Regions from separate parts of the Kitasatospora sp. NBC_00315 genome, predicted to be linked through region 1. Evidence: predicted binding sites of a transcription regulator. Region 1 holds the regulator's gene; the other holds the start of a gene.
What was found. The regulator HrcA, encoded in region 1, represses chaperone genes, less so after heat shock. The targets are predictions, from matches to a motif close to TTNGCACTCNGNNNNNCNGAGTGCNAA.
Positions count from the first base shown of each region.

Region 2: a site for HrcA is predicted at 2,055-2,081, ahead of groES (co-chaperone GroES). Genes of this name have one in related genera too.

Region 1 is NZ_CP108025.1:5,668,858-5,673,064, reverse strand. Features, by position in the region: gene OG823_RS23595 (16S rRNA (uracil(1498)-N(3))-methyltransferase) at 1-622, opposite strand, end outside; gene dnaJ (molecular chaperone DnaJ) at 770-1,909, opposite strand; gene hrcA (heat-inducible transcriptional repressor HrcA) at 1,985-3,091, opposite strand; gene htpX (zinc metalloprotease HtpX) at 3,345-4,207, shown strand, end outside.
Region 2 is NZ_CP108025.1:4,985,910-4,990,116, forward strand. Features, by position in the region: gene OG823_RS20710 (polysaccharide deacetylase family protein) at 1-692, shown strand, start outside; gene OG823_RS20715 (methyltransferase domain-containing protein) at 764-1,936, opposite strand; gene groES (co-chaperone GroES) at 2,222-2,527, shown strand; gene groL (chaperonin GroEL) at 2,644-4,207, shown strand, end outside.

The DNA.
Region 1 (4,207 bases):
CCGGGGAGACCCCGCCCTCGGGGCCGACGATCAGCACCAGGTCACCGGCGGCGGGCAGCGCGGCGGTGGCCAGCGGCTGCGCGCCCTCCTCGTGCAGCACGGCGGCGAACGCGGCGCCGGCCAGCAGCGGTGCCAGCTGACGGGTGGTCATCGGCTCCCGGATGTCGGGGAACCGCAGCCGGCGGGACTGCTTGCCCGCCTCCCTCGCGGTGGCCCGCCACTTGGCGAGGGCCTTGGCCCCGCGCTCGCCCTTCCACTGGGTGATGCAGCGGGAGGCCGGCCAGGGGATCACCACGTCCACGCCGACCTCGGTCATGGTCTCGACGGCCAGCTCGCCCCGGTCACCCTTGGGCAGCGCCTGGACGACGATCACCCGCGGCGCCGGCTCGGGCTCCCGGCGGACCGCCCCGACGAGGACCTCGATCGCGTCCTTGCCGTGCACGGCGGCGACCGTGCCGTCGACGCCGAGACCCAGGCCGTCGGCGAGGGTCACCGCCTCCCCCGGTTCCAGTCGCTTCACGGCGGCCGCGTGCCGGCCCTCGGGGCCGTCCAGGCGGACCAGCGCCCCCGGGGCCGCTCCGACGAGCCGCGCGGTGTCGGTGACGAACACGGGTGCGGTCATCGGGTCTGCCTCCGGGTGGTGCGGGCGTGGACGAACGGGTGGGAGCGGCCCGTGCCCCCGGGCCGGATCGGCTCGGGGGCACGGGGGTGGCCGTCGGGCCGGTGGGCGGCCCGGCGGCGTCGGGCCGGTGGACGGCCGGTGGACGGCTCAGCGGCCGTTGAAGGCGTCCTTCAGGCGGGAGAACAGGCCCTGCTGGCCGGGCGCGAAGGTCCCGGAGGGACGCTCCTCGCCGCGCAGCACTGCGAGCCGGCGCAGCAGATCCTCCTGCTCGGGGTCGAGCTTGGTGGGCGTCTGCACCTCGACATGCACTATCAAGTCGCCCCGGCCGCCGCCGCGGAGGTGGGTGATGCCCCGGCCGTGCAGCGGGATCGACTGGCCGGACTGGGTGCCCGGCCGGATGTCGACCTCCTCCAGCCCGTCCAGCGTCTGCAGCGGCACCTGGGTGCCGAGCGAGGCCGCGGTCATCGGGATGGTCACCGTGCAGTGCAGGTCGTCCCCGCGCCGCTGGAACGTCGGGTGCGCGCTCTCCGCGATCTCGACGTACAGGTCGCCGGCCGGGCCGCCACCGGGGCCGACCTCGCCCTCGCCGGCCAGCTGGATCCTGGTGCCGTTGTCGACACCGGCCGGGATCTTGACGGTGAGCGTACGGCGGGCCCGCACCCGGCCGTCGCCGGCGCACTCGGGGCACGGGGTCGGCACGACGGTGCCGAAGCCCTGGCACTGCGGGCAGGGGCGGGAGGTCATGACCTGGCCCAGGAAGGACCGGGTGACCTGGGAGACCTCGCCCTTGCCGCGACACATGTCACAGGTCTGGGCCGAGGTGCCCGGCGCCGCGCCCTCGCCGGAGCAGGTCGTACAGGTGACGGCCGTGTCGACCTGGAGTTCCTTGGTGGTGCCGAAAGCGGCCTCCTCCAGGGTGATCTCCAGCCGGATCATGGCGTCCTGGCCGCGCCGGGTGCGCGAGCGGGGCCCGCGCTGACCGGAGGCCGCGCCGAAGAACGCGTCCATGATGTCGGAGAAGCCGAAACCGGCCGCTCCCGCGCCGAAGCCGCCCGCGCCGCCGCCGTTCGGGGAGAGGGGGTCGCCACCGAGGTCGTAGACCTGGCGCTTGGCCGGGTCGGAGAGCACCTCGTAGGCGGCGTTGATCTCCTTGAACCGCTCCTGCGTCTTCGGGTCCGGGTTGACGTCCGGGTGCAGTTCGCGCGCGAGGCGCCGGAACGCCTTCTTGATCTCGTCCTGCCCCGCATCCCGTCGGACGCCGAGTACCGCGTAGTAGTCCGTGGCCACCAAATGCTCCGCTTGTTCCGCCTCTAGAAGTGCTGCGACTGGGTTGCCACCGCCGATGTACGGCGGTGGTGTGCTCTATGACTCGGCCAGGATCTGGCCCACGTACCGTGCCACCGCTCGCACCGCCCCCATTGTGCCCGGATAGTCCATCCGGGTCGGACCGATCACACCCAGCTTCGCCACACTCTCGTCGCCCGAACCGTAACCGACCGAGACCACCGAGGTGGAATTGAGCCCTTCGTACGCGTTCTCCCGGCCGATCCGGACCATCATCGACGCGTCACCGCTCTCGCCGAGCAGGCGGAGCAGGACGACCTGCTCCTCCAGCGCCTCCAGCACCGGCTGGATGGTGAGTGGGAAGTCGTGTCCGAAGCGGGTCAGGTTGGCCGTGCCGGCCAGCATGATCCGCTCCTCGTTCTGCTCGGCGAGCGCCTCGAAGAGGGTGGCCAGCACGGTGGTGACGGTAGGGCGGTCGGCGGCCTCGAAGGCGGCCGGAAGGTTCTCCAGCAGCTCCGGGACGTCCGGCAGGCGCTGGCCGACGGCCCGGGCGTTGACCCGGGCCCGCAGGTCCCCCAGCACCGTCTCGCCGACCGTGCCGGGACAGTCCACCATGCGCTGCTCGACCCGGCCGGTGTTGGTGATCAGGACCAGCATCACCTTGGCGGGTGCGAGCGCGACCAGTTCGATGTGCCGCACGGTCGAACGCGAGAGCGAGGGGTACTGCACCACGGCCACCTGCCGGGTCAGCTGCGCGAGCAGCCGCACCGTCCGGGCGACCACGTCGTCCAGGTCGACGGCGCCGTCCAGGAAGTGCCGGATGGCCCGGCGCTCGGGCGCGGTCATGGGTTTGACCTCGGCGAGCCGGTCGACGAACAGCCGGTAGCCCTTGTCGGTCGGGATCCGGCCGGCGCTGGTGTGCGGCTGCTGGATGTAGCCGTCCTCCTCCAGTGCCGCCATGTCGTTGCGGACGGTGGCCGGCGAGACCCCGAGGCTGTGGCGCTCGACCAGCGCCTTCGACCCGACCGGCTCCTCGGTGCCCACGTAGTCCTGGACGATCGCGCGCAGCACCGCCAGCTTGCGGTCGTCCAGCGGACGGACGTCGAGCCGGCGGCCCTCGAACGGCCGGTTCTCGCCCTGGCGAGGGTCGGACTTGCGGTCCTCGGACCTGCGTTCGCTGACCATGGGGCACTCACCTCCGACTTCGAACGTTGTCCGATATGACTCGATGTGGATCACTTGCGGTGGATCACCTGGCACTCACGACAGGCGAGTGCCAAAACCGTACCTGCCAGTGTAAGGCCCGGGCCCGACGGCAGGAACGGGCCGCCCGGGCGGATCCGGGGTGATCCTGCACGCATCGCCCCCGCGCGGGGTGATGCTCGCGGGCCGGCCAGGTGGCAGCATCGGAAGCAACCGGCGAATCGGAGGAGCAGCAATGTCAGCCTCGGGCCCGCACACCCGTTTCGCACCGGACCGTGGACTCACCGGTCGGATGGTCGCGACGATGTTCGTGATCGGCCTGCTGTACGTGGGGTTCACCGGTGTGCTCATCGTGCTGCTGCGCGGAGCCTGGCCGTTGATCGTCCTGATCTCGGGCGGGCTGTTCGTCGCGCAGTTCTGGTTCAGCGACAAGATCACCGAGCGGGCGATGGGCGCCCACGAGGTCACCCCCGAGCAGTATCCGCAGCTGCACGGCACCATCGACCGGCTCTGCGCGCTGGCCGACATGCCCAAACCCCGGGTCGCGGTCGCCGACAACGACATGCCGAACGCCTTCGCCACCGGCCGCAAGCCGGAGAAGTCCGTGGTCTGCGTCACCACGGGCCTGCTGCGCCGCCTGGAGCCGGAGGAGCTGGAGGGCGTCCTCGCCCACGAGCTCTCGCACGTCGCCCACCGCGACGTCGCGGTGATGACGGTGGCCGGTTTCCTCGGGGTGCTCGCCGGGGCGATGACCCGGATGGCGATGTACGGCGGCCTGATGGGCGGCGGCAACCGCAACAGCAACGACCAGAACGCCGCCATCGCGATGCTGATCATCCCGCTGGTGTCGATGGTGGTGTACGCCATCAGCTTCCTGCTCACCCGGCTGCTCTCACGCTACCGCGAGCTGGCGGCCGACCGGGCCGCCGCCCAGCTCACCGGGCGCCCCAGCGCGCTGGCCTCGGCCCTGACCAAGGTCACCGGCCAGATCGCCGCGATCCCGTCCAAGGACCTGCGCCAGGCGCAGCCCTACAACGCCTTCTACTTCGCCCCGGCGCTGAGTGCGCGGGACGCCGCCTCCCAGCTGCTGTCCACCCA
Region 2 (4,207 bases), 680 kb from region 1:
CCTGGGCGAAGTGGAAGCTCACGCCGCTGCCGGCCGCCCCGCCGCCGCCCGCCGACAAGCCGGTCAAGCTCACCGCCACCGGCACCGTTCCGGTGTTCAGCGAGGTGCGGACCACCGACAGGGTCGTCTTCGTCACCCTCGACGACGGCGCCGAGAAGGACCCCCGGTTCGTCGAGATGCTGACCGACCTCAAGGTGCCGGTCTCGATGTTCCTGACCCGCGACATCGTCAAGAACGACTACGGCTATTTCAAGCCGTTGCAGGCCCTCGGCAACCACATCCAGAACCACACCGTCGACCACCCGGTGATGAGCAAAATCACGGCGGACAAGCAGAAGAGCGAGGTCTGCGACGACCAGGCCGCGCTCACCCAGCAGTACGGCAGGGCGCCGCTGCTCTTCCGCCCGCCCTACGGGGACGGCGCCGACACCGCCGCGCTCAACATGGCGGTCCAGCAGTGCGGGCCCCGGGCGATCGTGCTCTGGCGCGAGTCCATGCAGATCCACGACATGCAGTACCAGGCGGCGGACAAGAAGCTGAAGCCCGGTGACATCATCCTGGCGCACTTCCGCGGGCCCAAGGACCTCAAGGGCGAGACCATGACCCAGATGTTCGGCGAGCTGCTCGGCCGCATCCAGGAACAGGGCTTCGCGGTGGCGCGGCTGGAGGACTACATCCAGCCACCCGCCTAGGTCCCGTCCGGTCGTCGCCGCCGTTGCTGCCGTTCCGACCGGGTGCGCGGGTGCGCGGGTGGTCGGGACGGCTAGGGCAGCACCGGGTTGCCGAGCATCATCAGGTGGCCGTCGCCGACCCGCGAGAGGATCACCGTCACGCTGTTCGGCCCCTCCGGCTTCAGTTTCCTGCGCAGCTCCTCGGGGGTGGTCGCGAGCCCACGCTTCTTGATCACCACGGTGCCGGCGCCGCGCTCGCGCAGCAGGGCCCTCAGCCGCTTGACGTTGTACGGCAGGACGTCGGTGAGCTCGTAGGCGTGCGCGTGCGGGGTGGACACCAGGCGGTCCGAGGTCAGGTACGCGATCATCGGGTCGATCAGCCGGCCGTCCACCTCGCCGGCCACCTCGGCCACCAGGTGGGCGCGGATCACCGCGCCGTCGGGCTCGTAGAGGTAGCGCCCGACCGGCCCGGGGGCCGGGTCCGGCAGGTCGCCGCCGGTGAGGCTGGCGCCGTGCGGGAGCAGGGTCGCCCGGTGCCGGTGCGCGGCCCCGGTGCCGAACCAGAGCACCGCCTCCTTCACGTCGCCGTGGTCCGAGACCCACTCCGCCTCGGCGTCCTCGGGCACCAGCTCGTGCGGGACGCCCGGCGCGATCTTCAGGGCGCCGACCGGTGTGCGGCGGGCCGCCGTGATCGCCCAGGACAGCGGCGGGGAGTACGCCTCGGGGTCGAACACCCTGCCCTTGGAGGTCCGGCGGGCGGGGTCGGTGAACACCGCGTCGTAGCCCGCCACGTCGATCTCCCCGACGTCCGAGCAGCGCACCTCGATCAGTTCGGCCAGGCCCAGCGCCGCCGCGTTGGCCACGGCGGCCGCGCAGGCCGCCGGGTCGCGGTCGACGGCGAGCACGGCGATCCCCTGCCGGGCCAGCGCGATCGCGTCCCCGCCGATCCCGCAGCACAGGTCGGCCAGCCGGCGGACACCGAGCGCGGCGAAGCGCCGGGCCCGCCACTCGGCGACGCTGCGCCGGGTGGACTGCTCGACCCCGTTCGGCGTGAAGTACATCCGCGCGGCGTCGTCCCCGAACTTGGCCTGCGCCCGCTGCCGCAGCCTGGCCTGCGCCAGGGCGGCCGACACCAGCTCCGCCGGGTGGTCCCGGCGCAGCCGGGTGGCCAGCGCCAGCTCGTCGCCGGGGGCGTACGCCCGCAACTCGGCGAGCAGCGACTGCCCCTCGGGGGTCAGCAGGGCCTGAAAGCTCTCGGTCTCCACCCGGCCATTCTCCCCGGCCGGCCGGGTCGCTCCCGCTGACCGGCCCGGCCGCTCGGGCGGTCCGTGCACCCGTGCGGCCCGTACGCGCTTGCGGTTTCGGTAATCGCCCCGCGCGCCGTTGGCACTCTGGTTGACTGAGTGCTAACCGCCGCCTATGGTCATCGTTAGCACTCCCCACCGGGTGAGTGCTAACGGTGAAGCGTGTCTGACCCCCGCGACGGCAGGCACGCAGTCACCACAAAGACCTGTAGGACAACCCCGTAATCTCCGAAGGGGAGCTCGGACGTGACCACCAGCAGCAAGGTTGCCATCAAGCCGCTCGAGGACCGCATTGTGGTCCAGCCGCTCGACGCCGAGACCACCACGGCCTCCGGCCTGGTTATCCCGGACACCGCCAAGGAGAAGCCCCAGGAGGGCGTCGTCCTGGCCGTCGGTCCGGGTCGCTTCGAGGACGGTCAGCGTCTTCCGCTCGACCTCGCCGTGGGCGACATCGTCCTGTACTCGAAGTACGGCGGCACCGAGGTGAAGTACAAGGGCGAGGAGTACCTCGTCCTCTCGGCCCGCGACGTTCTCGCGGTCATCGAGAAGTAAGACCTCACGGGCCCACGGGTCCGTATCCGCCCGCCCCGGATCCGTGTCTTCAACGACAGGGGCCCGGGGCGCGGCTGTTGGCTCACGTATTCAGTAACCCTGAGGGAAACGGGAACATGCCGAAGATTCTGCAGTTCGACGAGGACGCCCGCCGCTCGCTGGAGCGCGGTGTCAACAAGCTGGCCGACACCGTCAAGGTGACCATCGGCCCCAAGGGCCGCAACGTCGTCATCGACAAGAAGTTCGGCGCCCCGACCATCACCAACGACGGTGTCACCATCGCCCGTGAGGTCGAGCTCGACGACCCGTACGAGAACCTTGGCGCGCAGCTCGTCAAGGAGGTCGCCACCAAGACCAACGACGTCGCGGGTGACGGCACCACCACCGCCACCGTGCTGGCCCAGGCCCTGGTCAACGAGGGTCTGCGCAACGTCGCCGCGGGCGCCGGCCCGGCCGCCCTGAAGAAGGGCATCGACAAGGCCGTCGCCGCGGTCTCCGAGCACCTGCTCTCGATCGCCCGTGAGGTCGACGGCAAGGACGACATCGCCGCCGTCGCCGGTCTGTCGGCGCAGGACTCCCAGGTCGGCGAGCTCATCGCCGAGGCGATCGACAAGGTCGGCAAGGACGGTGTCATCACCGTCGAGGAGTCGAACACCTTCGGCGTGGAGCTGGACTTCACCGAGGGCATGCAGTTCGACAAGGGCTACCTCTCGCCGTACTTCGTCACCGACGCGGAGCGTCAGGAAGCGGTCCTCGAGGACCCGTACATCCTGATCAACCAGGGCAAGATCTCCTCCATCCAGGAGCTGCTCCCGCTGCTGGAGAAGATCCTGCAGGGTGGCGCCACCAAGCCGCTGCTGATCATCGCCGAGGACGTCGACGGCGAGGCGCTGTCCACCCTCGTGGTGAACAAGATCCGCGGCACCTTCAACGCGGTGGCCGTCAAGGCCCCCGGCTTCGGCGACCGCCGCAAGGCCATCCTCGGCGACCTGGCCACCCTCACCGGTGCCACCGTCATCTCCGAGGAGGTCGGCCTCAAGCTCGACCAGGCCGGCCTGGAGGTGCTGGGCACCGCCCGTCGCGTCACCATCACCAAGGACGACACCACGGTCGTCGACGGTGCCGGCGACAGCGAGGCCGTCGCGGGCCGCGTCGGCCAGATCAAGGCCGAGATCGCCAACACCGACTCGGACTGGGACCGCGAGAAGCTGCAGGAGCGTCTGGCCAAGCTGGCCGGCGGCGTCTGCGTCATCAAGGTCGGCGCCGCCACCGAGGTGGAGCTCAAGGAGCGCAAGCACCGCCTGGAGGACGCCATCTCGGCGACCCGTGCCGCGGTCGAGGAGGGCATCGTCGCCGGTGGTGGCGCCTCCCTCGTGCACGCGCAGAAGGTGCTCGACGGCGGCCTGGGCCTGACCGGCGACGAGGCGACCGGTGTCGCCGTCGTCCGCAAGGCGCTCGCCGAGCCGCTGCGCTGGATCGCCCAGAACGCCGGTCTCGAGGGCTACGTCATCACCCACAAGGTCGCCGAGCTGGAGGCGGGCTTCGGCTACAACGCCGCCACCGGCGAGTACGGCGACCTGCTGAAGGCCGGCGTCATCGACCCGGTCAAGGTCACCCGCTCCGCGCTGGAGAACGCCGCCTCGATCGCCTCGCTGCTGCTCACCACCGAGACCCTCGTGG